2 linked regions of the Nodosilinea sp. FACHB-141 genome follow. The protein of the gene in region 1 binds, or shares a complex with, the protein of each later gene. Links are inferred from orthologs where the notes say so. Each region holds a gene or a part of one and is shown on either strand. Other genes may lie near its edges. The genes, in order: dnaB and dnaG.

The links.
Region 2: the proteins of dnaB (region 1) and dnaG are in contact, whole or in part, in a crystal structure (PDB 2R6A), measured with the Geobacillus stearothermophilus proteins. The link is inferred for Nodosilinea sp. FACHB-141 from one-to-one orthologs. Residues at the interface, in WP_033016901.1 of Geobacillus stearothermophilus: Ser13, Glu15, Ala16, Gln18, Glu91, Leu92, Asp94, Ala95, Val96, Pro97, Thr98, Ala99, Ala100, Asn101, Tyr104, Tyr105, Ile108; in WP_049624496.1 of Geobacillus stearothermophilus: Lys456, Leu457, Leu458, Pro459, Ala460, Asn463, Ala464, Leu467, Leu535, Leu536, Ile537, Ala538, Gln544, Glu545, Asp548, Tyr549, His552.

Annotation. Positions count from the first base shown.
Region 1 is NZ_JACJPP010000021.1:302,036-316,732, reverse strand. What follows is about bases 7,544-10,410. They hold dnaB (replicative DNA helicase), read right to left. Parts: upstream 9,719-10,410; coding sequence 8,369-9,718; downstream 7,544-8,368. Other genes in these bases: pstS (phosphate ABC transporter substrate-binding protein PstS), read right to left, coding at 9,977-10,410; H6F59_RS22275 (dienelactone hydrolase family protein), read right to left, coding at 7,544-8,203. In the rest of the region: H6F59_RS22310 (DUF561 domain-containing protein), read left to right, coding at 1-250; H6F59_RS22305 (ATP-binding protein), read left to right, coding at 482-1,840; wrbA (NAD(P)H:quinone oxidoreductase), read right to left, coding at 1,844-2,458; H6F59_RS22295 (chemotaxis protein CheB), read left to right, coding at 2,756-3,958; H6F59_RS22290 (chemotaxis protein CheB), read left to right, coding at 4,429-5,040; H6F59_RS27155 (CheR family methyltransferase), read left to right, coding at 5,044-6,894; more of H6F59_RS22275, read right to left, coding at 7,535-7,543; more of pstS, read right to left, coding at 10,411-11,089; H6F59_RS22260 (cell wall metabolism sensor histidine kinase WalK), read right to left, coding at 11,194-12,507; H6F59_RS22255 (hypothetical protein), read left to right, coding at 12,942-13,352; H6F59_RS22250 (MATE family efflux transporter), read right to left, coding at 13,395-14,697. UniProt on the Escherichia coli protein: The main replicative DNA helicase, it participates in initiation and elongation during chromosome replication. Travels ahead of the DNA replisome, separating dsDNA into templates for DNA synthesis.
Region 2 is NZ_JACJPP010000013.1:329,622-344,341, forward strand. Bases 5,547-8,436 are described here. They hold dnaG (DNA primase), read right to left. Parts: upstream 8,019-8,436; coding sequence 6,075-8,018; downstream 5,547-6,074. Other genes in these bases: H6F59_RS15295 (FAD-dependent oxidoreductase), read right to left, coding at 5,547-5,661; rplI (50S ribosomal protein L9), read right to left, coding at 8,277-8,436. Also shown: H6F59_RS15270 (S-layer homology domain-containing protein), read right to left, coding at 1-98; H6F59_RS15275 (dienelactone hydrolase family protein), read right to left, coding at 817-1,572; H6F59_RS15280 (GntR family transcriptional regulator), read left to right, coding at 1,832-2,818; H6F59_RS15285 (hypothetical protein), read left to right, coding at 2,948-3,094; H6F59_RS15290 (hypothetical protein), read left to right, coding at 3,487-4,311; more of H6F59_RS15295, read right to left, coding at 4,432-5,546; more of rplI, read right to left, coding at 8,437-8,735; H6F59_RS15310 (lipopolysaccharide assembly protein LapA domain-containing protein), read left to right, coding at 8,827-9,069; carboxyl-terminal processing protease CtpC, read right to left, coding at 9,111-10,409; response regulator transcription factor NblR, read left to right, coding at 10,731-11,426; H6F59_RS15325 (DUF192 domain-containing protein), read left to right, coding at 11,554-12,141; H6F59_RS15330 (ATP-dependent RecD-like DNA helicase), read right to left, coding at 12,233-13,537; H6F59_RS15335 (4-hydroxy-3-methylbut-2-enyl diphosphate reductase), read right to left, coding at 13,791-14,720. UniProt on the Escherichia coli protein: RNA polymerase that catalyzes the synthesis of short RNA molecules used as primers for DNA polymerase during DNA replication.

The sequences.
Region 1 (14,697 bases):
GGGGTTGATTGAGAAGGCGGCGCCGACGCTGGCTGCCGCCCACGCGATCGCTCGGGCTGTGTCGGTGCCAGTGCTCTGCGCGTCGGGCTTGTCAGATGTGACGGCTCCGATGGCGATCGCCGCTGGAGCGGCTGGCGTTGGCGTGGGTTCTGCCGTCAACCGGCTCGACAACTCTCTGGCTATGGTCGCCGTAGTGCGCCAGCTGGCCGAGAGCCTGCAACGGGTGCGAGTCTCGGCAGCGGTGCAGTAGACGCCGGCGCTAATCTGTCAACTGAGGTCAAGGCAATAACCTTGACCTCAGTGAAAATATGTAATGCTATTGCTAGAGACTGTCAATAGCCTAGACCAGCCCTCTTGTTTCGAACTAAAACTTAAGGTGCGTCTGCGCTCTGCCCCTCGAGCCCTCAGCTGATATTTCGTGGGGTGGATGCGGTGATAGGGCAATGGCGACAGACTGAGCGAATAGCTGGGAGAGGGCTTTGTGAGTGTGGCAAGGGACGAGGTATTGACTCGCTATATTGAGAACGTTCAGACTCGGGTGACGGCGCTCTATGAAGAGACCCGACAACTTCCCTCAGACGAATCTCAGCAATTGACCACAGCTCTATTAGAAGAACTGGGCCTAGCGGTAGAAGAACTCCACATTGCCGAAGAAGAGCTGTTGGCCCAAAACGAACAGCTCGCTGCCGCTAACTACATTGCTGAGGCCGAGCGCCAGCGCTACCAAGATCTGTTTAACTTTGCCCCCGATGGCTACCTCGTAACCGATATGAACGGGGTGGTGCAGGAGGCAAATCATGCTGCCGTTGCGCTGTTGAACCTGGAGCAGCCCTACCTGATTGGCAAACCCCTAGTCTCCCATGTGCCCCCAGCTGAACGGGTGTCCTTTCGCACGCTGCTCAACCAAATTGTGACATCGCATCGCATTGAGGGCTGGGAGCTGACGATACAGAGGCGGAAAGCCGCCACCATCACCGTCTCGACAACGGTTGAGATCGTCAAAGATATCGAAGGCAATGGGGTTGGGCTGCGATGGCAAATGCGAGATATTAGCGATCGCAAAAAAGCCGAAGCCACCCTGCGCCAGCTGCAAGTTGAGAATTTAGAACTGTTAGAGGCCGATCGCCTGAGAGCGCAGCTGCTAGCCACGGTTTCCCACGAGCTCAAAACGCCGATGAACGCCATTTTGGGGTTTTCTCAGGTGTTGATGGCGCAGTTTGACCCCCAGCGCGACTCTAAGACGGTCAGGATGGTGCAGCGCATCTTTCACAACGGGCAGCACCTGCTCGGCATGATTGAAGACATGCTCAATTTTTCGCGGCTGCGGGCAGACCAAGTCGAGCTGAAGCTCGAACGCTTTGACCTGACCGACCTGATTGTGACCACCATAGACGAACTGGGCACATTGGCCGACCAAAAGGCCCTGACTCTAGAGGCAGACCTGCCCGATCGCCCCGTGGTAGTGGTCAACGATCGCAACCGGCTGCGGCAAATTTTGACCAACCTGATCTCCAACGCCATCAAGTTTACCGATGCCGGGCGGATTGTGGTGAGCCTAGACCCCCTACCCGCCGACCGACTGCTGCTCCAGGTCAAAGACACGGGCTGCGGCATTAGCCGAGACGATCAGCCCCACATTTTTCAAGAGTTTTGGCAGGTGCACGACGCTCGCAGCGCTGCCAAAGGCACCGGCCTGGGGCTGGCCATTGTCTATGCGCTGGTGCAGGTCATGCAGGGCACGATTACCGTCAACAGTGAGCTAGACCGGGGCAGTGAATTTACCATTGAACTACCGCAGAGCGTGAGCCCCAGCCAAGAGCCCCCCGCCATCTGCCGCTGAGCGCTAGCCGCGCACTTTTGTGGTGACTTCGGCTACGCGCTGTCCTAGGGTGCGGGCGATCGCCAAATCTTCTGGCTGGGGCTGGAGTTCGCCCTGGCCACCGGTGATGGTGCTGGCCCCATAGGGGGTGCCGCCTCGGGCCTCGGTGTGAATCATGCCGGCAGTTGAGTAGGGCACCCCCACGACGAGCATGCCGAGGTGCAGCAGGGGCACCATCATGGTGAGCAGGGTGGTCTCTTGGCCGCCGTGGGTAGAGGCGGTGGCGGTAAAGACCCCCGCTGGTTTGCCTTCCATGTCGCCGTTGAGCCAAAGGCTGGCGGTTGAGTCAAACAGCTGCTTCATTTGGGCGGTCATGTTGCCGTAGCGGGTGGGCGAGCCAAACACCACGCCGTCAGCCTGTTTGAGGTCGTCTACGGTGCAGACCGGAATCTCCTGCTGCTGCTCCCGCACCGCGCGGGCAGCCTCGTTTTGGTCAATGATTTGGTTGACGGCGTCGAACTCCTGCACCCGGCGCAACACCACCTCTACCCCAGCCACTTGCCCCGCGCCCTCGGCCACCGCCTGGGCCAGCTTCAGGGTGTGGCCATACATGGAATAGTAGACGACCAAAACTTTCATAAATTCTCCAAATTTCGGCGTTTTAGCGCGTCAGGTCAAGGTTGCTCGCTCCTGTTAATGCTAATGCTGCGGGCATGGGTTGACAATTTTTATCTCTCTGGAGGGTGATTTTGGGCGATCGCGCCAACCCTCTCCACCCTAAGCAAAACGGCGGCCACCGCCCTAGCCCTCAAAGGCTAGCGGTCTAACCATATATAAGCCTGGGGGGATGTTGATCTTTGACGCTTTAGTTAAGCTTTGAATTTGGAGAAACTGTTGAACTAGTTGTTTTGTGGACGCCGCTGGCAGGAGCAGATTATGACCAATTGTCGTGTCGTTGTCATTGGTGCTTCAGCCGGTGGAGTTGAAGCGTTGACTCAGCTCGTTGAACAACTACCCCCTCAGCTCAACGCCGCGGTTTTTGTGGCAGTCCATTTCCCAGCCGGTAGCGTCAGCTTTTTGCCCGATATTCTCAGCCGTGCCAGAACCCTGCCCGCCGCCCACCCCTACAGTGGCGAAACCATTCAGCCAGGGCGCATCTATGTGGCCCCGCCCGACTATCACCTGCTGGTTCATCGCGGCACCATAGAGCTGAGCCGAGGCCCCAGAGAAAACGGCCATCGCCCCGCCATCGACGTGCTGTTTCGTTCGGCGGCCCAGGCCCACGGTCCCTACGCTGTGGGGGTGGTGCTCACGGGCATGTTAGACGACGGCACCAATGGTCTACAGGTGATTAAGGCCGAGGGCGGAGTCGCCCTGGTGCAAGACCCTAATGAGGCCATGTTTAGAAGCATGCCTGAAAATGCGATCGCCCATGTCGCCGTCGATCAAGTGCTGCCAATTACCGCTCTAGCTAGTCACATTGTGGATTTAGTGGCAGACGCCACGCAGGAATCTCCTATTACTCAGGAATCTCCTATTACTCAGGAATCTCCTATTACTCAGGAATCTCCTATTACTCAGGAATCTCCTATTACTCAGGAATCTCCTATTACTCAGGAATCTCCTATTACTCAGGAATCTCCTATTACTCAGGAATCTCCTATTACTCAGGAATCTCCTATTACTCAGGAATCTCCTATGACCAGTAATCCACTCGTACCCGAAGAGAAAATTGTTGCCGAAGAGAAAGCCGCCGCTGAAGAAGGCCAGCGACCCAACGCCGCCTCCCCATTCACCTGCCCCGACTGTGGTGGCGTGCTGTGGGAAGTGCGAGACGCCTACAATCTGCTGCGATTTCGCTGCCATATCGGCCACGCCTACTCCCTCGACAGTTTGATGTCGCTCCACGGTGAAAACCTAGAGCGCGCCCTGTGGACGGCGGTGCGGGCGATCGAAGAGCGAGCCGCCCTGTCTCGCCGACTGATGGCCTACGCCTATCAGCAAAATCGAACCCAATCAGCCGAACAGTTTTCGAAGCGGGCTCGGGAGGCCGAAGAAAACGCTCGCCTCGTCAGGCAGCTAATTCTCAATCAGAAAGAAATTCATCTTCAAGGAGACACCGTTCCTGAGCGTCTGTAGACGGGGTAAGCACGTCTTTAAAGATCTATGCGGGCGTTTGAAAAGCGATTTGCTGTAGCTTTAGCTGCCAGCTGATTTTTCCTGCTCCTGTCAAAAAGATGGGTAAAAGTCTTTCTTTTAAGAGAGATTAAGGGAATCTTTACTTTCGTTTGGGAAGCAGAACTTTTTCTAAATCAGCCGCTGAAATCATCAATCTCTGGGTAGAAGAGAGACGAAATCAACGTGACTGTTTATTTCATTTAATTAACTAAAATTAGAGCGCTGCCTCTGGCGGCAGAACGAGTCTAAACTGATTCAGAGATGGGCGTCTGTACCCCTTTTCTAGCTGTTTGGCGGAGCTGGCGATCGCGCTCCAACCCTTTCGAAGTTGAGCCGTGCCTCACCACAGTCTATTGTTTGCCCTGGTTAGGCCTAGGTCGTCATTTCGCCGTCATGCTAGACCAGACACCGGGCTATTGGCCTAAAACCCTATGAACGCTTCGCCGTCCTCAGTGCTATCTTCAGCGGCGCGGTTTGACATCGTGGCGATCGCGGCCTCCGCTGGGGGCATCAAAGCGTTGGCGCAACTGCTGCCCCAGCTGCCCGCCGATTTTGCCGCCGCCATTGTCCTGGTGATTCACCTTGACCCCAACATGGCTAGCCTGCTGCCCCAAGTCTTAAAGCCTATGACGGCGCTGCCCGTCAAAGACGCCAAAACCGGAGAGTTGTTGCAGGCTGGGACGATTTATACAGCCCCCCCAGACCACCACCTGCTGATTGGGGCCGGTCGCACCCTGCGCCTGACCCACACCGCCAAAGTAAACTACTCTCGGCCCGCCGCCGACTGTACCCTAGTATCGGTGGCAGAGCGCTTTGGGGAGCGGGCGATCGCCGTCGTTCTAACCGGCTATGGTCGGGATGGCGCTGCCGGCATCAAGGCCATCAAGCAGCACGGCGGTCGGGTGATTGTCCAAGATCCGGCCACCGCCAATGTGGCCAGCATGCCCCAGATGGCCATTGATACCGGCCAGGTAGACTGGGTTTTGCCCCTAGAGACAATTCCCCAAACCCTGATCAACCTGGTGCAGCAAGCAAGGATATAGTCTGTGGCCTCAAATCTAGAAAGTTCTGACGATGCTGCCTTTAGAACTCTATTAGACTACGTTCGCAGCAACCGGGGGTTTGACTTTACCGGCTACAAACAGCCCAGCCTCATGCGGCGGGTCACCCGCCGCATGCAGACGGTCGGTGTCACCAGTTTTAGCGAATACATCGACTATTTAGAGGTGCATCCCGATGAATTTCAGCAGTTGTTCAACACACTGCTGATCAACGTCACCGCATTTTTTCGCGATTCCACCAGCTGGGATGCCCTGCGCACCGACGTCTTACCGACAATTTTTCGCTCCAAAGCAAGCACCGAACCCATCCGAATTTGGAGCGCTGGCTGCGCCTCCGGCGAAGAAACCTACTCCATTGCCATGCTGCTGGCAGAGCTGCTGGGCCTTGAGCAGTTTCAGGCCAGAGTCAAAATCTATGCCACCGATCTCGACGAAGACGCTCTGGCAACGGCGCGCCAGGCCATCTACTCTAGCCACAAAATAGACGGTCTATCAGAAACCCAGCTCAGCACATTTTTTGACCACAAAGACGAAATTTACACCTTTAGCAAAGAGCTGCGGCGATCGGTCATTTTTGGTCGCCACGACCTGGTTCAAGATGCCCCGATCTCCAAGATTGACCTGCTGCTGTGCCGCAACACGTTGATGTATTTCAACGCTGAAACCCAGAGCCGAATCTTGACCCGGTTTCACTTTGCCCTCAATGACAACGGCTATCTGTTCTTGGGCAAAGCCGAAATGCTGCTCACCCACAGCAAACTCTTTAGCCCGGTGCAGCTAAAGGGGCGCATCTTTACCAAGGTGCCTCAGTTGAGCGGGCGCGATCGCCTGCTGATTATGGCTCAAACCGGTCACGAAGCCACTGCCGATGACCTGACCGACCAGCTCCGCCTGCTAGAGACTGCCTTTGATGTCAGCCCGGTGGCCCGCATTGTGCTCAAGCACAACGGCGTGTTGGTTTTGGCCAACCAGCGCGTCAAGGTGCTCTTTGGTCTCTCCCAGCAGGATATCGGTCGCCCCCTGCAAGATTTAGAACTTTCCTACCGCCCCGTAGAGCTGCGCTCTTGCCTGGAAGAAATCTACGAACGCCGCCGCACCATCAACCTGCCCGATGTCGCCTGGCAAAATCCTCGGGGTGATTCCGTTTTCTTCGAGGTGCAGATCACCCCGCTGTTTGGCAGCGACAGCGCCATTCTCGGAGCCAGCATTAGCTTTGTCGATATCACCCAGTTCAAACGGTTGCAGGCCGAGCTAGAGCACGCCAACCAAGAGCTAGAGATGGCCTACGAAGAATTGCAATCCACCAACGAAGAACTAGAAACCACCAACGAAGAATTGCAGTCCACCAATGAAGAACTAGAAACCACCAACGAAGAATTGCAGTCCACCAACGAAGAGTTGGAAACCATGAACGAAGAACTGCAATCGGCCAACGAAGAACTCCAAACCCTCAACGAAGAACTCCAGCGCAGCAGCGGCGACCTCAATCAAAGCAACACGTTTCTAGAATGCGTGTTCGCCAGTCTCAAAGGCGGCGTGGCAGTAGTCAACCGCGACCTGCAAGTGCAAATTTGGAACAACAAAGCCGAAGACCTCTGGGGCCTGCGCCCCGAAGAAGTTGTCGGCCAATATTTCCTCAACCTAGATATGGGTCTGCCGGTAGAGCAGCTGCGCCAGCCCATTCGCGACTGCCTAGCCTCAGCCGGCGTCGGCTCCGTCGAGCTGACCATCGAGGCCGTCAACCGCAAGGGCCGCAGCCTGAGCTGCCACATCACCTGCACCCCCTTGGTAAACGCCAAAAAGCAGGTGCAGGGCGTAATCCTGATTATGGAATAGCTTATGGAATAGCCGGTCTGATGCGAAATCCCGAATAAATACCCTCGGTTTGTAGGGGCATAGCATGCAAACCTACGGAGTTCCTGATCAGGAATCGGGGTTTACCAATTGATTTCGTATGCCTGCATCAGCCTGCATCCAGCGGCAGAGAAGTGACGGATTAGGATAGAGACAGACAACAGCCGCAAACGGTTTTGCTTGAGGAGCGACTATGGTTCAAGCTCAGCCCCGCACTGGCCCTACCATTACCTGGGAGCAGCTGCCCGATGACTTTCAGCTGCCCGATGACCCAGTGGAAAACATTCAACAGCCGCTCCTAGCCGCCGCCCTTACCGATGCCCTAGGCGCGGCTCAGCGAATTCGGCCTGAGATGTTGATTGGCTCCAACTTTGGTCTGGTAGTCAGAATGGACGGTGAGATTGTGGTCAAGGCACCCGACTGGTTCCACGTGCCTCGGGTCAACCCCTACCCTCCAGAGCTAGTGCGCCGCAGCTACACCCCCCACTTGGAAGGCGACCCCGTAGCGGTGGTTATGGAGTTTCTTTCAGCGGCAGACAATGGTGAGCTGTCAATTCGCACCACTCAGCCCTACGGCAAGCTCTAAACCTTGCCGGTTTGCGCTAGCCATTATGGCTAGGGTCTAGGCCAAGTGAGTGGCGAGGAAGGTGAGCGATCGCTCCCAAGCTAGCTGGGTAGCTTCGGGGTCGTGGATGTCGTTGTTTTCGTTACCAAAGGCGTGGTGAGCGTCGTACCAGTAGGATTCGTAGTTCACGCCGCCCTCCTGGAGCCGCGCTTCAAACGCCTTCACCGCGTCTGGCGAAAAGAACTCGTCTTGCTGGGCAAAGTGCCCTTGGAACGGAATTGCGATCGTGCTGACATCGGCAGCTTCTGCCGGAGGCACCCCGTACCAGCTGATGGCCACGTCAGTCTCGGGAGCGTACACGGCGGCCAGTACCGTCAGCGCCCCGCCCATGCAGTAGCCCATCACCGCCACCTTGGGGCTGGTGGCCTTGAGGTGCTGCACCGCGCCGCGAATGTTTTGGGTGGCAGCATCGCCAAAGTCGAGCTCGCCCATCAGGTGCTCGGCCTCGGCAGTTTCGACGGTGACTTCGCCCTTGTAGAGGTCGGGCACCAGCACTCGGTAGCCCTGCTGAACCAGCTGATCGGCCACGCCCTTGATCTGGTTGTTGAGGCCCCACCACTCTTGAATCACGACAATGCCAGGGGCAGTGCTGCCGCTGGCTGGCTCGACGTAGTAGCCCTGGCACGATTGGCCATCGGGTCGCTTAAAGCTAATCATGTCGCCCATGGGAGGTCTCCTGAGGTTGAGTCGCGCTTCTCCAAAGGAGAGGCTGCGTTAACGCTAGATTACCTCTCAAAGGAGCAAAATCTAAGCGCTGGAGGTTGAGTTGCAGCCCTCTAGGGGTTACGACCAGTGCTCTCCAGCGGTTTCGGTTGAGCCTAACGGCGATCGCTACATCCCCGGAGTAGCCAGGTTGCGGAAGCGGGTAAACTGCGGCTCGAACAGCAGTTTGACGGTGCCGGTAGGGCCGTTGCGGTGTTTAGTGATGATGATTTCAGCAATGCCGCGATCGGGGGTGTCGGGGTCGTAGTACTCTTCGCGGTAGAGCATCATGATCAAGTCAGCGTCCTGCTCGATCGCTCCAGATTCACGTAGATCACTCATCATCGGGCGCTTGTTGGTGCGCGATTCGACACCCCGGCTGAGCTGGGAGAGGGCGATGATCGGCACGTTGAGTTCGCGGGCGAGACCCTTGAGCGATCGCGTCATCTTCGACAGTTCCTGCACCCGGTTGTCGCCGCCGCCCTCCATCAGTTGCAGATAGTCGATCAAAATCAGCCCTAGGGCTCCACCCTGCTCGGCCTGGAGGCGGCGGCAGCGAGAGCGAATCTCGGTCACCGAAATGCTGGGAGTGTCGTCGATGAAAATTGGCATCTGGGAGAGAATGCTGATGGCGTGGCCCAGTTTTTCCCACTCGTTCTGGGCAATGCGTCCGGTGCGCAGGCGGCTGCTTTCCATCTCCACTTCGCTGGAGAGCAGGCGATAGACCAACTGCACCTTCGACATTTCCAAGCTATAAATAGCTACAGGAAGCTTCTGTAAAGCAGCAATGTTGCGAGCTATATTGAGCACAAAGCTGGTCTTGCCCATTGACGGACGAGCAGCGGCGATAATCAGGTCTGAGCGCTGAAAACCCTGGGTCATGGCATCTAAGTCGTAGAAGCCGCAGGGGATGCCGGGCAGCACGACGCCGAGCGATCGCTGCTCAATCTCCGAAAACGTCTCAATCAAAATATCGGAGGTTGAGGTCAAGCCTCCCTGGGGTCGCGACTGGGTAATGCCAAACAGCCGTTGCTCCGACTGATCCATCACATTCTCAATGGGCAAGGTCGTGTCGTAGCCCAGCTGAGAGATCTCGCCGCCGGTTTGAATCAGCAGGCGGCGGGTGTATTTATCCATCACCAGAGTGGCGTACTGGTCGATGTTGGCGGCGCTAATGGTGCGATCGACCAGTTGAGCCAAGCGGGTTTGACCACCCACCTGTTCGAGCTTGCCGTTGTCCTTTAGCCAGACGGCGATGGTCATTAGATCGGCGGGCTGCCCCTTGGCGTGGAGGGCCAGCGCCCCTTTGTAAATATCGCGGTGGGCACCGATGTAAAAGGCGTCAGGGGTGAGAATCTCCATCACCCGGTTAATGGCTTCAGGGTCGAGCAAAATACCGCCCAAAATGGCCTCTTCGGCTTCAATGTTTTGGGGTGGCAGGCGATCGCTGACCGCATCAAATTTGAGATTCTGAACCATGACCTTGGAGGAGGGGAATAGATTTAATTGTGCTTTAAACCCGTCTTCCCTGGTGTGGCCTAGCCAAATTCAGGAACGCGCTTAGGCTTCCAGCGCGCTTATGGCGAAACAACTCTTCAAAATTGCCCACAGCGCAATGGGGCCTATAGCCTTTAACCAAGTTTCCCGAGGGCTGGTTTCACGCGGCCAAAAGGCCGCAGCAAACGTTAGCGAGAGCGCCCTGCCTTGACTAGGTACCCCAGAGCAATGAGGTTTAAATTAGCCCGCGTTAACGGTATCAAACACCTCTTGAATCCGCTCCACCAGCGGCTCAGGCAGAGGCACATAGAGCAATTCCTCAGCAATGGCGCGGCCTTCGGAGCCGAGGGACCACTCAAACACGTCGCGCATGGCGTTCCACTTGGCTGCGTCTTCGTAGTTCTTGTAGATCATCACCCAGGTTAGACCGACGATGGGGTAGGAGTTTTCGCCAGTTGGGTCGGGGACAAGCAGGGCAAAGTCGTCTGGTATTTCTTCATCGAGAAGGGCATTGCCTGCGGTTTCAGGGGAGGGCTCGACGTAGTTGCCGGCGTTGTTTTCTACCAACGCTGAATCGATGTCCATGAGGGCAGCATAGGCGTAGGACAGATAGCCAATCGCGCCTTCGGTTTGCTGAATCGTAGCGGCTACCCCCTCATTGCCCTGGCCGCCAATGCCCACGGGCCAGTCAACGGAGGTGCCAACGCCGCCTGACCAGCCGTCGCAGACGGTGTCAATGTGGTTGACAAAGACAAAGGTGGTGCCCGAACTGTCGGAGCGGTGAGCCCAGGTGATGGGCAGGTCAGGCATCTCTAGATCGGGGTTGATCGCTGCGATCGCAGGGTCGCTCCACTGGGTAATTTCGCCCGTGACGATGCCGCAGTAGACATCGCGGGAAAGGCGCAGCTCCAGATCGTCAATCCCAGGAAGATTATAGGAGAACGATAATAAACCGCCAGTGATCGGCACCTGAATGGGGGCGTAACCAAAGGCGTCGACGAAAGCCTGGGTGAGATCTTCGGAATCGGTAATTGGGGCCTCAGACGCGCCAAAGTCTACGGTGCCGGCGATGTACTGCTCTAGGCCAGCGCCACTGCCCACCGACTGGTAGCTCACCTGCACATCGAAGTCAACTTGCCGGGTATAGGCGTCAAACCAGCGCTGAAAAATCGGCGCGGGGAAGGTCGCCCCAGCGCCACTGATCGCAATGGTGGTGCCGCTGCCATTGCCAGCGGACACTGGGGAAGCATCGGAGTCGGTCTCGGCGGTGGGAGAAGAGCCGCCACCGCAGGCCGCTACCGCCAAAACCACGGGCAAAGCCGCTGCTAGCCATACTTTGCGCTCAACAATCATCGGAACAGCACTCCGGACAGTTTTTGACGGTCAACGGTAGAGTGAGGGGTTTCAAGCATCTTCCGTAGTAATCTGGCCGACGAGAAATCAATGACGTGTTTGGTCTAGCACTTTGCCTTGTAACCCGAGGTCTGCGGGGGAGCAGGTTGCCCCTGGGCATTGGCAGGCAGAAGTAACGGCAGGGTAATGGTGAAGGTTGACCCCTGGTTTTCGGTGCTGACTACAGTAAGTTTGCCCTGGTGCGCCTGAACAATTTGCTGGGCGATCGCCAGCCCCAGCCCGAAGCCGCCAGTATCGCGCGATCGCGCCTTGTCAACCCGGTAAAAGCGGTCAAACACGCGGGGCAAATCGGCCGCCGGAATGCCGATGCCGCTGTCCTGCACAGTAATAATAATTCGGTCGACGCGGTGGCTGAGGGAGAGGGCGACCTCTCCGCCGGTAGCGGTGTAGCGGCAGGCATTGCTGAGCAGGTTGGCAATCGCCTGTCGGAGCAAATTGGCGTCTCCATTCACCCAGAGGGGGGCCTGGGGCAGCTCTAGCCGCCACCAAAGCCCCTTAGCCTTGACTTGAGGCTGATACTCGCGGGCGAGTTCTTTTACCAAGAGGGTGAGGTTGCACTGCTGGGTGCCCGACCAGCGATCGGCTGTCACCAGCACCAGCAAACTGTTAATCAGCTGACCCATCGACTGGGCCAGCCCGGCAATGTGCTGAAGCCGCGCCACCTGCTCTTGGGGCGAAGCTGTCATCAGCCCCAGCTCGGCCTGACTGAGAATGGCGGCCATTGGCGTCCTCAGCTCGTGGCTAGCATCGGCACTGAATTGTTCTAATCGCTGGTACGACAACTGAATGGGCCGCATCACCTGGCCCGCAAACCACCAGCTCAGCAGCCCAATCAGGCCCACCCCCACCGGCAGCCCCAGGCTTAAAACCAGTCGAACTTGGTTGAGGGCAGTTTCCACCGGTACCAGGGTAGTGGCCAGTTCTAGGTGCCCCAGGGTTTGCCCCTCCGACTCAATGGGCACCGTCATCTGGCGCAGGCGTTGGCCCTCATAGGTCAGAGTTCTGTAACCAGGCTGAATGTCGCGCTGATCGCCCGACAGCGGCCCAAAAAACATCAGCAGGTGGTTGTTGGTGTCGTACCAGCGGGCGTAGACCAGATCTGAGCTAACGCTGAGGGTGCTGCCCCCCAGCAGCGGCACCGTTTTGATCTGAAACTGCACGGGGTAGGTCGGATTGGGCGACGAGTCAGCGCCGCCGCTGCTAATCATCAGCTCCGCTTCGCGGTAGAGCTGCTGGTCGAGTTTGTTTAGCTCCCGCTCCACTTCAATGACGTAGAGCAACCCGCCAAACACCACAAAAACGCTGCCCATGGTCAGCATGAGCCACTGGGTGAGGTGTTTGCGGCTGCGGGTAAACATGGGGAGATGGGGAGACGAGGGGATGGGAGGTGAGTGGATGGGATCAGACGGGCTTAGGCACAGAGTTCGCGAATGCTGAAGCGATCGCCTCTGCCATCGATGGGTGCGAGCCAGATGTTGCACGAGCTTAGCGAGGGCATTGTCAGGGCTCGGTGCCCAGGGCCTACAGGGCTTGTTCTAGCTGGCTGTGGGTTGCATCCGATTGGGATGACGCAGCAAGTGTTCTCAAGGCTACAACTCTCGCTTTGCTAGCTTAACCTGCTGTTTACCATTAATTAGTTTACCCAAGGGAAGTGTGAAGAGGAGAGGGGTGGATGGGTGGGCGGGTGGATGGGTGGATGAGTGGGTGGGTGGATGGGTGGATGTGATGCTGGTGACGTTAAGCTTGAGAATCATCCCCTACATTACCCACTTCCCAACTTTCCCCATCGCCTATGCCTGCGCTCAAACGTCTCCTTACTCACTCTGGCCTTGAGTTTTGGCTACCCCTGGGGCTGTTGGGGGCCGCATTTTGGCTGGCTGGCTACGGCTGGACTCATCACTACCTGGGGGTGGCGGGCCGGGCGATCGCACCTCTGGTTTTAGCGACCAATACGGCGGCGCAGGACGAAGGCATTCTCAGCATTCGCGCGGTCATTGACAACGAGGGTCAGGCTCCGGCTGCTGGGGGCGATCGCCGGGCAACTCGGGTTGAGGTGATTGTGGTGAAGCCGGTGCCTCGCACCCTCGACTTTTACCTACCGATGCGATCACCAGCGGCCATTGAGGCCGAAATGGCGCAGCGGCTGAATGTTTCTACAGACACCATTCGTCGCCTCATTCGCTACGAAACCGTGCGTCCATAAACTACCCTGGCTCACCATGGCCCTGGAGCTTGTGCGCTGCTGTCAGACTGCCCGACCGGGGCGGGTCAAGCGATGGAACCGGATCACAAAAATTATTCCGGCGGTGGCTACCCCAATAGATTGGCCAATCCACAGCCCAACCCCGTCGAGGCCAAGCCAAAAGCCTAGGAGATAGCCCGTAGTCAGCCCTACGCCCCAGAAGGCTAGCCCGCTGAGCACCATGGGCATGCGGGTATCTTGCAGCCCGTAGAGCGCCCCTGAAGCGACTCGCTGAACGCCGTCGGTAAGTTGGGCCAGTGCCGCCACAAAAAGCATCGGCAGAGCCAGGGCGACCACCGGATCATTGGTCGAGTCGCGCAGATCTAGATACAGGCCAATGATGGACTGGCGAAACAGCAGCAGCCCAAGGGTGGCCAGGAGCATAAAGGCAGCGGCGATCGCCATCGCCATATACCCTGCCCGTCGCGCCGCGCCCATATCCTGCTGACCAAAAGCCAGTCCCACCCGCGCCGTCGCCGCGTAGGACATACCCAAGGGCACCATAAAAATCAGGTAAATCGTTTGGTATACGGTTTGGTGGGCGGCCAGCACCTCAGGGCCAAGGATACCCATCAAAAACGTGACCACGGCAAACAGGCTAAATTCTAGGGCGATGGTAACGGCGATCTCGCCCCCCATGCCCAGCAGCCGACCGACCAACCGGGGCTGCAATCGGTGCCAGCCGCGCCAAAAGCGGTATTCCTTCAAATTGGGGTGTTTGAGGGTGTAGAGCAAAAATAGCCCAAACATCAGCCAGTAGCTCAGCCCGCTAGATAGCCCCAGCCCCCCCAGCCCCAGGGCCGGGAAGCCCCATTTGCCAAACCCCAGGGCATAGTTGCCCACAATGTTGAAGACTGTGCCCACCAGCACAATCACAATCACTACCTGGGCCTCAGCTAGGGCCGCCGCGTAGCCCCTCAGCATGGCAAAGGCCAGGGCCGGAAATGCGCCCCACAAAATCCCCTGAAAGTAGGGGGTGGTGAGGGCGGCGATCGCCTCGGGCTGCCCCAGCCCCAGCAGCATCCGATCGAGCTGGCTCAGCACCGCCATCATTGGCAGACTCAGCCCTAGCGAGAGCCAAAACCCCTGCCGAGCGATCGCCTCAACCTGCTCCCTTTGCCCCGCCCCAAAGGCCTGGGCCACCAGCGGCCCCACGGTCATCACAAACCCGCCGATCACCGCCAGCAGTAGCTGAAAGCTAATGGCCGCTAGGCCACCCGCCGCCAAGGTTTCGGCCCCCAGTCGCCCCATCATTAGGGTGTCGACAAAACCAACAGCAGCCTGGGCCACTTGAGCCCCGGCCAGG
Region 2 (14,720 bases), on another replicon or contig:
ACCGGAGCAGCCGTGATCACTGGAGTAAAGGCACCTACGGTCAACCCTAGGGCTAACATCAGAGCGGTTCCAGACTTTAGACGAAAAGAATTAGACATTTTTGAAAAAACTCCAAAGTCAAACAACGGACGGACACGGCCTTATCAAATTCGCCTTGGCAAATTCATCTCAGCAGATTCGACTCAAGATGCTTTTGCGCACCCCATTTCGTGGTAAACAGAGCATTCGCCTGTCTTTTTCACGCTGTCTATCTGGTTTTAAGAACTGCTTTTTGCCTTTTAATAAGTAGAGAAGTCAGCCAAAGTAAGTTTCTACATAGCAATAGGATGACTGCATAGCCTTGGCGACTCTTGTTTTAAGGGCGAACAGATAACTGTGTCTCGCTTTCCTTAATCTAAAGCTGCTTTTGCCAATGTGACGAATAGTCTTTCCGCTATTTCAACTGTCACATTAGAAAGCTTTTTAGAAGTACTGAACAATTGCTTGGCTTTGGGCAAGCGATCGGTAATTGACCCATAGCTCTGCCAAAAAGTTCCAGCTGTTTAATTGACAATATTTAGGCCTGAAACTTTGTTCGGAGAGGCTTCAGCCAGAGGCTGTTTGCAGAAGGGTCTGTCGTGACCCTCGTCACGGGTGTATCCCAGTTTCTTAGCCCTCGTCACCTACTGCTCCCGACCTTTAGAGGGCGTTGGGGCTCAACATCCTCGTTCGAGCCAGCTCTCAGCCTCTTGCTACCAAAACAGGACGTTGTAGACGCCCTCTGAGCGAGGACGCAGCCTAGAACCATTTAGAAGCCAGGCAACTGCCCTTACCTAGCTAGACTTGTAGTGCTATGGGCAGAGTGGCCTTGAATAGCTGGAGCACCTGCTCCCAGGCATCGCTGGCGGCTTCGGGGTGGTAGCTATGGCGCTGATCGCAGAAAAAGCCGTGCTCGGCCCCGGGGTAGCGAAAGATTTGGTGGGGCACGCCGTAGTCCTTTAAGGCCGCTTCGATTTGGTCTACCTCGTCAGCCGCAATCAAGGGGTCTTTTTCACCGAAGAAGCCATAGAGGGTGCCCTTGATCTCGGGGGTGCGGCTAAGGGTGGGGTCACCGCCGCCGGGGGTCATGGTAGCAATACCCGCTCCATAGAAGAATGCGGTGGCTTTAACTTCGGGTAAAGTCGCAGCCAAGTAAGCGACATGACCGCCAAAACAAAAGCCGATGCAGCCGACGCCCTCGGGGATGACGTTGGCTTTGCTGTAGAGGTAGGCGATCGCCCCCTGCACATCCATGATCAGTTCTTTGGCCGTTGTGCCTTGCTTGTAGCTGCGGCCCAGCTCCAGTTCTTCCTGGGTGTAGCCCACCTCAAAGCTGGGGGCCTGGCGGTGATAGATGTGGGGGGTGATCGCTACGTAGCCCGCCCTCGCCAGCCGTTCGGCCACCTCACGAATGTGGCTGTTGACTCCATACACCTCTTGAATCACGACGACGGCACCAAACCGGCCCGGGCCGGAGGGCTCGGCCAAGTAAGCCAAAATCTCGGTGTCGCCGCTGGGGATAGCGATTGTCTCGGTACGCACTAGGGACGGCATGGCGAGTTGTCGTTGTCTATACTGATTACTCTTACTTTAACGCTGGCCTGAGCGTTGGTGGGGAGGTCTACAATTGTCAAAAAACATTGCGGCAGGCGGGGGCCAGCTAACAAAACCCAGCCACTTTTTAAGAATCGTCCTAAATTGTCAGTACGGGCGGTGTATTTAGTTCTCAGTGGCCCTCATGTTGGTCTGACCTACTGGTTTGATCTCAAAATGGGCATGATGGTTTGTCTGGCAAAAGCCTGGAGGTGGTTTGGTGGTGCAGTTTCACATTCAGCCCGATAGCGAGATTCCGGCGTCGACCCAGCTCTACGACCAGATTTGGTTTGCGATCGCATCCCGGCAGTATCCACCTGGCTATCGGCTGCCCAGCACCCGGCAGCTAGCCATGCAGACGGGCCTGCACCGCAACACCATCAGCAAGGTCTACCGCCAGCTCGAAGACGCCGGCGTGGTGGAAGCCATGCCCGGCTCTGGCATCTACGTGCGCGAGCAAAACAGCACCGACAGCGCTCGTCCCCAGACCGTGCTGTGGGCTGAGTTTCCCCAGGCGCGCGATGTGGTTGAGACCGGGCTAGACGAGCTGCTGCGCCAGGGCTGCTCACTCAACCAGGCGCGAGAATTGTTCTTGGCGGAGATCGACTGGCGGCTGCGCTGTAGCGCGCGGGTGCTGGTCACCGCTCCTGGTCAAGACATTGGGGCCGGGCAGCTGATGGTGCGCGAGCTAGAGAGCGCGCTGCACATTCCAGTGCAGCTGGTGCCCCTCGAAGAACTCGACACGATTTTGGCCCAAACCCGCTCAGGCACGGTGGTGACCAGCCGCTACTTCATTAGCGAAGCCGAGGCGATCGCGGCTCCCAAGTCGGTGCGGGTCATCCCCGTCGATATCTACGACTATAAAAAAGAGCTGGGCCTGCTGAAGGATTTGCCCAAGGGCACCTGCCTGGGCATGGTCAGCGTCAGCACCGGCATTTTGCGGGCGGCAGAGGTGATTAGCTACAGCCTGCGAGGCGACGAAATTTTGCTGATGTCGGCCCAAACCGATGACCCCTACAAGCTCAATGCCGTGATCCACAGTGCCCAGACCATTGTGGTGTTTGACGAGGCAAGTTTGCCCACGGTCAAAGAGGCGATCGCCGAAGCCCGCGAAGACTTGATTCGCCCGCCCAAGCTAATCGTCTGTGACAACTACATCGGCGAAAAGTCGATCAACTTGCTCAAGCGCGAGCTGGGGCTCGATTAAGCGATCGCTGCAGAGTCCGGGCCATCCCCAACCTGAAACTTGAAAGTGCTGGTGTGGTGCACCCGCCTGCAATGGCGACTTCGCTGAGCCTTTTTTAGCCTGGCGGTAATACTTACTGCCAAGCCATCCGTGCTGAGCATATCGCTGTGGGTGCTGAGGGCGATCGCCGCCATTGCCTCGTTTATCCGCCTCTTAAAGCAGTGCTACATTCCGCAACAGCACTTTGAGGTCTTCTGGCCACTGTGCCAGAAAACCTTAATCACCAATAAGACCTAGAAACCACAGAAAAGCAGTACCGCATAGCCCTAATGGCTTTGCAGCGGCTTCGATCGCCCGCCAAAACCACTCGCTAAATTTCCCTTTTTAAACAAACACAAAAATATTTACAGAAATTAATAATTCAAACATTCAATTAGGCTATTTCTTTTTCTATCTGTAGACAGACGTAGTTACTAGCATTTAGACAGATGACTCACAACCACACAAACACATATAACAAGTGTTGAGTAGAAAATTGATTAACGACATTAGCGACAAACAAGTAGCAGTTGGATATTCAGTGCACTACAAAAAACCTTGTTCTTGAACAGCAAGGCTGGAATCACTAGTAAAGCACTTTAAAAATCAGCTTTTCAGCAACAGTTGTGTTGAGTTTGGAGTATAAGATTATGGCTCGGTCAACTAAGCAGAAATTTTTTCAAAGCACGCTCACTCTCGGCCTAATTGCCGGACTGATGGCTGCCTGTGCCGAAACCGCACCTGAGCAAGAAACTTCCGATGGTTCGACGAATGTGCAAACTGAGGAAGTTGCTGAAAATACCGAAGGCTACATCGGCCAAATCGTCACCATTCGGAGCGCACCGGTTGAGAAAGTAGGCGACAACTCTTTCACCGTCAACGATGAACAGTTCTTTGGCAGCGAGCCTATTCTAGTCATCAATGCTTCGGGCGAACCCCTGCTACTGCCAGAGGGCGATGTTGAGGTACAGGTAACCGGTGAAGTTCGTAACTTCTTAATTTCAGAGGTCAATCAAGAGTTTGATCTAACCCTTGACCAAAACCTCTACGAAGAGTACGAGGATCAGCCGGTCATCATTGCTCAGTCAATTGCGCTGGCACCAGAGCCCGGTGAAATCTCGGAAAATCCTGAGCAATATTATGGCGAGACCTTAGCCGTAACCGGTGACGTGGAAGAGATCCAAAGTGAAGACACATTCACCCTTCAGGAAGACCAGCTGTTAGGGGCAGACAGCCTACTGGTTGTCTATGCCCAACCTAAGGCAGGTTCGGCATCTGAGGCAGTACCGCCTACCATCACTGACAATGAACAGGTTGCGGTTACTGGTGTGCTGCGCCCCTTCGTCGTCAGTGAACTGGAGCGCGACTATGATCTGACCTGGGATGCTGAAGTGTTGCAGCAGCTAGAGGCAGATTACAGCGAAAAGCCAGTTCTGATTGCGACCCAAATCTACCCTTCAGCTATTCCCGAATAGCATTGCCATTGTGACGCTGCTGTTCACCTGTTCTTTGGTAAATAGCAGCGGGCTTTTGCAAGCCGCTGGTGCGATCGCAGCGACTCCCACTCCAATCCTAGGTGGGGCGATAGGTCCTACCTAAGATTGCAGCCGTACTGTCGTCATCCCCTCGCGCAGCGGCCGCTGTTGCTGGGTCCAAACTTGTTTAACCAAGAGGCCAAGGATAGGGGAGAAGGTGCTAAGCCCCTGGCGTAGAATTCCAAAGCGGCGCAGTAGTTCTCCCCTACCGGCTTCGTGAGCTTGGAGCTTTTGGGCCTGAATGATCTCAGGCTCGCGTTCGGCCTGAATGGAGGCCAAAGCGCGATCGAGAGCGGTAAGGTCTGGGGCTGCTGCGTCGGTAGTTTTGAGCACCGGGATCAGGTGGTTGGCGGCTGCGATCGCATCCCGCAAAGCCAGGTTAATACCTTGGGCGCGCACGGGCGACATGGGGTGGGCGGCATCGCCCAGCAGCAGCAGGCCGGGGCAGTGCCAGCGTGAACAGCGACCGACCAGAACTGAGAGCCGCATGGGGGATGAGATACTTTCTCCCGCCGATTGGAAGTGTTCCACGAACTCTGGTGGTACCAGGGCAGCGAAGGTCTTGGCCCAGTCTTTTTGCTCGGTGGGTTCATCGGGGGCGATCGCCCAGGCGAGGTGCATTTTGCCCTCCTCCGCTCCGTGGAAAAGGCTAAAGACTCGTCCCTTTTTAACCACGGTGCAAAAGCGATTGTCGGCGGCATAGCCCGGTGGCGCTGGTAGCTTAAACCAGAGCACGTCAATACTTTTGGGTTGGGTTTCTAAAGTTAGCCCAGCTCTTTGGCGAATTGCGGAGGCGCGACCATCGGCTCCAATCACCAGGTCAGCAACGATGGTGCGGCCATCGGCAAGCTGGATGCCAGTGACACGATTTTCGCTTTGGGAGGCTTCGCCAACGGTCTGCCAGAGCAGATCCTTCACGGCGGTTCCGGCTATCCACTCAAAGTTGGACTCGCGCTGAGCGGCTTGCACTAAAGCTTCTAGCAGCGGCGGTTGGGAAACTAGGGTGCAGGGGCGGGATGACCCCAAGGGCTCGTCGGCACGGAACAGGCGGCGATCGTTGAGCCAAAATTCCCAGGCGCTGAGGGGGCGATGGGGAACTGTCTTCAGCAGTGAGTCTAGCCCCATTTGGGTGAGGGCACCGAGACCGCTGGGCATTAGCCCCTCGCCGCGAAACTGGCGCTGAAAGTCTCGGGCGGCTTCGATTAGGGTAACGGGGATGCCGCGTTGGGCCAGCATTAAAGCCAGGGTGGCTCCGGTAGGGCCAGCGCCAACGATCGCAACTCTAGGCATGGTTTGGTGAGAATTTTGGGTGAGCTTTTGTTCAGAATAGCGTTCGGTTGCGGGGCTTCGTGCCCCTCTTCCTGTGCTTAATCAGCTACCCATAAGGAAAATCGTAGGGTGCACTCGCAAAGCAGTGCACCATTCTAGGAGTGTAGTCATAGAGTTGATTATCAGCGATCGCGCAGACGGTGGCAGCGCACAACTGGGATCCAAGCCAAATCTGCCACCGGGGCCATTTCGCTGGCCCCAGACCCTCATCGACAAGGACGTTCCGTCGTCCTTGACCTCACGGAAAGGATTGATCAATCATCGGTTTAAACCTCTGTTCTGCCAGTGAGCTTGGGGGAAACACAAACCCCGTTGTTCCACATCACTTGGATTGAAACATTGTAGGGTGGGCAATGCCAACTGTTAACTTGGGGCTATCGATCAAGAGAATCGTATTGTTCGCCGACCCAAGGCATGGTCGCTAGATCTTCGAAGCTGACCTGGCGATCTTTCTCTAGGGCTTCGATACGGCGTTTTTCGGCGTAGATTTGGCGCTGGTACTCGGCGAACTGCTCGGGGGCGGTGGTGCAGTCAGTCTTTTCCCACAGGGCAAGGAAGTGGCGGTAGCGCTTTTCGCAAAGGTTCTTTTCCATGCAGGCGGCGGCGGCGCGAACGATTAGGGAGGCGCGGATCACGTCGCGTTTGGTCTTTTCGCTGAGGTGCAGTAGGGCTTGCAGGGGCGTGGTAGCCAGGCCAGTATCAGCGAGTTGGTTACGCAATAGGTTGACCAAATCAACTCTGGGATCGTCAGATTCGGTGAGTAGCCGCTGCATCTGCCGCCACAGGGCCCGGTGGTGAGAGTAGCTAAATTGCAGGTCGCGGTCTTCGAGCACCTGACGAATTTCGTCGCGGTGAGCAGCATCGTGGAGAAAAATACGCAACAGGGCGGCCTCGGCCTGTTCTAGAGAACTAGCGCTGGGAGTGGTGGCAGGGGCAGATCGGGTGGGCGCTTCCGACGAGGTCGTCCGACGCTGGCGGCGTACTTGGGTAACGAGGTTTTCGGCCAGCAGAGGCACTAGGCGGCTGTCGCCGTTGCTAAAGATTTCGGCACAGTAGCGCACGTAGTGGGTGCGGGTATCGGCGTTGGCGATATCACTGAGCAGTTTGACCACCGCCTGGCTGGTCTGCTGAAACTGGTCGGCCTGGCGCAAATCTTTGCCACCAATCAGGTTATTGATCTGCCAGTCAATCCAGAGGGGGGCGGCCTCAATCAAATCTCGGTAGGCGGCGGCGCTGTGGTGCCGCAAAAACTCGTCTGGGTCTTTGCCGTCGGGAATGTTGAGCACCCGCAGTTGCACGTCGCCCCGGTAGGCCATGTCTTCGACCTCGCCGATCGCCCGCTGGGCTGCCTTGACTCCAGCAGCATCGGCGTCGAAGTTGAGCAAAATCTGCTTGGATTCGGTGTAACGCAGCAGTTGGCGCACCTGGGCGGCGTTCAAGGCCGTGCCCAAGGCAGCGACAGAGTTTTCTAACCCGGCAGCGTGGAGAGCAATGACGTCGAAATAGCCTTCGACCACGATGGCGCAGTCGTCTTTGGCGATCGCCGCCCGGGCCAAATCTAGCCCATACAGAGTCTTGCCCTTGTCGAACAGCTCGGTGTCGGGCGAGTTGAGATATTTAGGTTTTTCGTCGCCCAGGGCGCGGCCGCCAAAGCCAATCACTCGGCTCTGCCCATCGCGAATGGGAATCATCAGGCGATCGCGGAAGCGATCGTAGTAGCCATCCCCTTTTTGGCGGGGCACAATCAGCCCCGCCTTTTCCACTAGCTCGACGGGGTAGTGCTTTTGCTCAACCAGGTAGCCATAGAGGGTCTGCCAGCCCCCCGGGGCAAACCCCAGCTGAAACTGTTGAATGGTAGCGTCGTTGAGGCCCCGCTCGTAGAGGTAGGCCAGGGCCGTTGCCCCGTCGATCTGCTGAAGGGCGTGCTCATAAAATTTAGCCGTCAGGGCCAAAATTTCGTAGAGCTGCTCCCGTAGGGTGAGCTGCCGCTGAAGCTCTTGGCGCTTTGCGGGTTCTAGGGTAGTGACCGGCACCTGGTAGCGCTGGGCTAGATCGAGCACCACGTCAGCAAAGGAGCGCTTGTTCAGCTCCATTAAAAACTTAAAGGCGTTGCCCCCGGCCCCGCAGGAAAAGCAGTAGTAAAACTGCTTGCCGGGGCTGACGCTAAAGCTGGGCGACTTGTCCTCGTGGAAGGGACAGAGGCCAACAAAATCTTTACCCTGCTTTTTCAGCACCACATGCTGGGAGACCACATCGACAATATCGGCGCGATCGCGCACCGCTTCGATAGTGTCGGGGTGGAGGCGAGGGGTATCCATAGTGTTGAGGCTGCGCGGTGGCCGGGAGGAAGACCACTACATGTTGGGGCGTGGCTTGATTGTAGCCCATGGTGCTCAGAAATCAGCCATCGACCCTTTGCTTGGTAGTGCTCCTAATTTATGGCAAGAAACTAGGCCAGCCGGTAGCTACCCTACTGACAAAAAATTGCCGCTGGAGGCGTTTAAGCGTCCCCAACGGCAATTTTAATGTCAATACTGTATGTCCCGTGGTTTACCCAAGCAGGAGATCAGCCCAGTTTATTCGGCAACAACCCGCAGGTTGACAACAGCAGTCACTTCGGGGTGTAGCTTCACTTCAGCCTGGTATTCGCCCAACTTGTTGATGTCGGGGAGCGAAATATCGCGGCGATCGACTTCTTTGTCCGCTAGCGACTTGATCACGTCGGCCACATCGGCAGAGGTGACGGTACCAAAAATGGCTTCGTTTTCACCCACAGGCTTTTGAATGGTGAACATGCCGATGGTGGTTAACGCCGTCTTGGTGGCTTCGGCCTCCTGCTTGATCTCTAGCAGCCGCTGCTTTTGCGCCTCGCGCCGACGCTCTACCTGCTTTAGCACGCCGGGGGTAGTGCGCACCGCTTTCCCGTTGGGGATAAGATAATTACGTGCATAGCCAGGGGCCACATCTACCAAGTCGCCGTTGTAGCCCAGCTTGCGAACATCTTCTGTGAGAACTACCTGTACCCGTTTTGCCATGATTTTTCTCGTATAGCCCAGTTGACTATACTACCCAAAGGCGTTGTCTCTTGGCAACCCTTCCCCGTCGCCCCACAACCTACCCTGGCCCATGATTAGACTTGTGTTTGCCCTGGTACCCGCGGTCTGGGTGATCGCGATCGCCATCATCGCCGTGCAAAACGCCACCCCTGTCTCCATTCAATTGCTGACCCTGCAATCGATCGCGATTCCCTTTGGGGTGCTGCTAGCCTTTTGTGTCGCCGCCGGTATGGTGGCCGCCGCCCTGGTGCTGCTGGTGCTAGGAGGAAATCCCCTGCGAGCACCTCGCCGTCAAAAAAGGTCTGAGCCGTAGCCCAGACCTTCGCTCAGTTGAGTTGTCAACCCGTTGTTTGGCTAATTGCCCGGTGCCGTCGTGACGCTGTCGCCAGCGCGGGCTTCCTTAATTTCGGTGCTTAACGCTTCTAATGCCGCCGCATATTGAGGGTCGGCCTCAGTGCCAATAGCCTCGCGATTGGTTGAAAGTTCTTCCTGCTGCTCTTCAGTTAGCTCGATCGAAATGTCGGGCTCAATGCCAGACTTATTAATATCGGTGCCGTCGGGGGTAAGGTATTTGGCCACCGTAATAGCCACCCCAGAGCCATCGCCCAGGCTGCGCACCGACTGCACCAGACCCTTGCCGAAGGTGCGAGTGCCCACTAAAACGGCCCGCTCGTTATCTCTCAGGGCCCCTGACAAAATTTCGCTGGCGCTGGCCGAGCCACCGTCAACCAGCACTACGAGGGGCTTATCGGTCAAGGCGCGGCTGTTGGCGGTTTCTTCGTCCACCACCCCCTGGCGATTCACCGTCGACACAATAATGCCGCTGTCGATCCACATACGGGCAATGTCAATGCTGGAATACAGCAATCCACCAGGGTTCGAGCGCAGGTCGAGCACGTAGCCGGTCACCCCCTGGCCTTCGAGATCTTCGATGGCAGCACCCATTTCTTCGGCGGCATTAGCGCTGAACTGGTTGAGGCGAATGTAGCCTACCTGTCCCTCAGGGCCGGCCTGCACGTTGTAGCGCACTGGGTGAATTTCGATGCGCGCACGCACCATGGAGAATTCCAGTTGTTCTTCGCCCCGGCGCAGGGTGAGGGTAACCTCAGAGCCAACGGTGCCACGAATTTTGCTCACTGCATCGTTGAGCTCCATGCCCTCAGTGGATTCGCCATCAATGGCCAAAATCACATCTTGGGGGCGAATGCCTGCATCGAAAGCCGGGGTGTCTTCGATGGGAGCCACGACGACTATTTCTTTGCTTTCTTCATCCTGAGAGATTTGAATACCGACCCCGGTGAGTTCGCCGGAGGTGTCAATCTGCATGCTGCGAAACTCTTCAGGATCCATGAAGCGGGTGTAGGGATCCTCCAGCTTTTCTAGCATCTCGCGGATGGCGCCATAGGCCTCTTCCTGGTCGGCGTAGTTCCGCCCTAGGTAGTCTGTCCGCACCGCATCCCAATCGACCTGGTTAAAGGTGGCATCGACGAAATTGCGGTCAATCAGCTGCCAAACTTGATCAATTAGTTCCTTTGGGCTTTCTTCAAAGAAAGCTTTGCTTTGGGACAGGTGAATCCCAGCGCCGGTTACAGTTACCGCCGCCACAGCAACGGCCGTGGCACCTAGGATCAGTCCGCGCTTTGCAAATGTCATGTGTGATATAGGTTCTAGCAGCAAATTACGCCCAATCTAACACACACAATTGAGAAGCAAGGGGAAGATTTGGTGAGGGTTTTTGCCCCCGTTACTAACGGTAACAATGGGCACTTAGAGGGGGCAACTGAGGAAAAAAGGGGTTCAATACTGTTTTCTAGCAGCGATCGCTCTAGCGGCAGCAGCGGTCGTTTCTCTAACTACCGTGCCGCCCAGAGTGCCGCGCTATAATCGATCGCGATCCTTTGCAGGCGTTGTCTGTGAAACGCTAACTCGATGAATCGCTGATCCAAGCCCCAGGCGTTGAGACGTTTAAATCCTATGGGCACATCTGTCGCCGATCAGGGCACCCACATTTTGCTGGTGGGCACCAACGAGGGCCAAATCCGCCAGATGGAGTTTGACCTCCAAGAGTCCGGCTATCATCCCGTAGTGGCCAGCAGTGCTAAGGCAGGCCTTGCCCTAGCGACTGAAAGCCACCCGGCGCTAGTTGTGGTCGATCGCCTGCTGGGGGGCGAGTCGGGGCTGGCGCTGTGCCAAACCCTGCGCAGCCAGGGCATCAAGTCGCCGATTGTGCTGCTGATGGCTAAAGACAGCCTCGAAGACCGGGTGGCCTGCCTCGAATGCGGCGCTGACGACTACTTTCTCAAACCCTACCGCGCCGACGCCTTCTTAAAAATTGTGCAGCTCTATTTGCAGTCAGCCCCAGGGGAGGTCGAGCACCTGCGCTTTGGCGATCTGACGCTGGATTTAGACAATCGCCAGGCGCTGCGGGGCGATCGCGTCATTGAGCTAACAATGAAAGAATTTGAGCTGCTCAGATATATGATGGAACACCCGCGCGAGGTGCTGCCCCGCGAGCAAATTCTTGAGAATGTTTGGGGCTACGATTTTGTGGGTGAGTCGAACGTGATTGAGGTCTATGTACGCTACCTGAGGCTTAAAATTGACGGCGAAGACGACAAGCGCCTGATTCAGACTGTGCGGGGTGTGGGGTATGTGCTGCGGGAGAGTTAGTCGGTTGGTGAGTGGATGGGTGGACAGGTAGATGGGTGGATGGGTGGGGGCCAATATTCACCGGGTGAACGACTAGAATGTTAGCGCCCTGGTTGGGTGCCCACAGTTGCATTTCCTGGTTTTTTCCATGTCCTATCGTTTTGCTGGTTTGGCTTCCCAACGGCTTTATCTATGGCTGCGGCAGGGCATGGCCTTGAGCCTGGTGCTTAGCGCGTTGGTGTTGGGGGCCGGGTGCGGGCCAACCCCCTCCACAGCTGAGCCACCGTCTACGACCGACAACACCCCATCAACGCCGACTGCCGCCGAAACCCCTATGGCTGATCCTCGCGGCCAACAGCTTGCCGTCACAGCGGTTACGACCCTGGGCGGTGAAGAGATCTTTCTAGAAGTGGCGACCACACCACAGCAGCAGGCCCTGGGGCTGATGTATCGCGATGCGCTGCCCAGCGATCGCGGCATGCTGTTTCCCATGGGTCGGCCTCGCCCAGTGAGTTTTTGGATGAAGAATGTGCCAGTGGCGCTGGACATGGTGTTTGTCTACCAGGGGCAGATCGTAGGTCTGGCGGAGGCACCTCCCTGCACCGCTGATCCTTGCCCCACCTATGGCCCCGGCAATCAGCTAGTGGATCACGTGATTGAGCTGCGGGCCGGGCGCGCCGCTGAGCTGGGCCTGGCAGCAGGGGATGAGGTTGTGATCAAAGAAGTGGGGGAGTAGGGTGCTGTTAGGCCGCAGGCCGGATTGGGTGACCACACATCACCTGTGCTTGGCCATAACGCACTGCTGAAGCATCTCTACGGCAGGAAGATTATTGATACAAAAACAGCCGTTTGGCAGCGCGAGTGAAGGCGACATAGCAGAGCTGGTTGCGCTCGATCGCATTGCGGTTAGCGGTCATTGATGGCACATCCACAAACACATCCTGAAAGGTTGAGCCCTGGCTTTTGTGAATGGTGAGGCTATAGGCGTAGTCAACGGCGTGGAAGCGCTGCTGCAAATCCCAAAATTCCATCCAGCGCTTTTCTTTGGCGAGAAAGTCGAGCCTGGTTTTGAACTCGGCCTGGCCCGACTCGTGCAATACCTGCAGGGTCTTGTAGTCGCCGGTTTCGGTCTCGACTTCGAGCATCCACAGGGGCCACTCGCCCTCGCGACCTCGGGCAATGTTGAGCACCTCGCACTCGGCGGAGGTGGGCAGCACGACCGCCTCTTTTTCTAAACAGGGATTAACGGCGATTAGGCGATCGCCGGGCACAAATCGCTTAGCGTTGGGGCCGTAGATGGCGGCGCGAATGGTGTGGTTGAGCTGGGCCACCCGACGGTTAGTGTAGGCCAGGGCGCGCACTTGGTCGGGATTTTTCTGGTAGGCGGGGCTGGTAAAGGCGCGAATCAGCAGGTCGTGCCAGGCTTGGCGAGGCAGCACAAAGCAGCCTTCGGTGTTGTCGGCGTTGGTGTCGTTGGCGAAGTGGGGCAGGGCATCGCGCTCCAAGTTGCGGCGAATGTCTTCAGCGATCACGCCGATCGCGCCGCCATAGCGCACCACCTCGGTAAGCTGTGACTTGTGAATGATCTGGCGAAAGCAGGCCGACTCAGGCTCGTTGACCGGCGGCAGCTGAGCCGAATCGCCCACGAATAAAATCTGAGTGCCCCGGTACAGGTTCGACACGGCATTCACCAACAGATCCCATAGCTCCTGGTTGATCATCGAGCATTCGTCGATGATCACTAGGCGGTAGCGATCGATCTGGCTGGCCTGCTGGCGATCGATCGCAAACACCTGCTTGCCGTTCTCTTCGTCGATTACCGGGCGCAAGCCCAGCAGCTTGCAGCAGGTCATAGCGTCAATATCGAGCCGCCACTGGGCCGCCATCGCCGCCAGCACTTTGGTGGCTTTGTTGCTAAAGGCGCTGAGCACAATGGGGCGCTCGTCGCCGCGATCGCGCAGCCCGTTCACAAACACCTGAAGCAGCGTTGTTTTGCCCGTGCCTGCGTAGCCAGTTAGCAAATACAGCTTTTCGGTGCCCTGCACAAAGGCGTCCAGAGCATCCAGAGCGGCCTCTTGCTCGGCGGTGAGCGCCAGGTCAGCTTTAGCAGATTTGGATGGGGATATAGCCATGGGCAGGGAACAGATGTTCTATCCCAGGTTAGCCTGATTCACGGTCTCAGACAGGGGAGACTTCATCCTAGGGCAAGCTTTGGATAACAGCCGCTACAACGCTGGCCAACGCAGGTTTATCGATTTGGCCCTGGGCGACCTGCATTACTAAGTCGTAGGCGTTGTCTCAAAATTCGGCTCTGGCTCCCCTCTCCTCCCTGGGAGAGGGGCTGGGGGAGAGGGCTGCAGGGACGTTGTAATCTACTAAGTTTTCCTAAACCACCGCCATGTCAGCCTTGATAGCAAAGATATGCGCAATGGTTTCTTCAACCGAGCGATCGGGGGTCGAAGCGCCAGAGGTGACACCCACAGTAATGGGGCCATCGGGCAGCCAATTTTCCGTCACCGTTAGGTCACCGTGGAGCGGCTTGTGCTCGATGCGGTTGCCGGGGCCAATGCGGCTGGCGCTGTCTATGTGGTACGAGGGAATGCTGCGATCGATTGCAATCTCTTGCAGGTGGGTGGTGTTTGACGAGTTGTAACCGCCGATCACCACCATCAGATCCAGCTTTTCATCTACCAGCTCAAACATGGCATCTTGGCGCTCTTGGGTCGCATCGCAGATGGTGTTGAAGCTGAGGAAGTGGTCGTTGAGGGCCTGGGGGCCAAATTTCTTCAATATAGTGTGCTCGAAGAGTTTGCCGATTTGCTCGGTTTCGCCTTTGAGCATGGTGGTTTGGTTAGCAACGCCGATGCGATCGAGGTCGGCATCGGGGTCAAACCCAGGGGAGCAGGCATTGCCAAACTTGGCCATAAACTCGGCTTTGTCGCCACCGTTGAGAATGTAGTCGGCCACGTAGTTGGCCTGATCTAGATTCAGCACCACCAGGTACTTGCCCGCAAAGGAGCTGGTAGCCACAGTTTCTTCGTGGTTGTACTTGCCGTGGATGATCGAGGTGTGGTCTCTTTTCTTATGCTTTTCGACCGTGTTCCACACCTTAGAGACCCAGGGGCAGGTGGTGTCAACGATGGTGCAGCCCTTGTCGTTGAGCAACTGCATTTCCTGCACGCTGGCCCCAAAGGCAGGGAGAATCACCACGTCGCCTTGGCCCACAATAGAGAAGTCTTTCTCGCCATCTACTACTTCAATGAACTCTACCGCCATGTCTTTGAGGCGCTGGTTGACGCTGGGGTTGTGGATGAT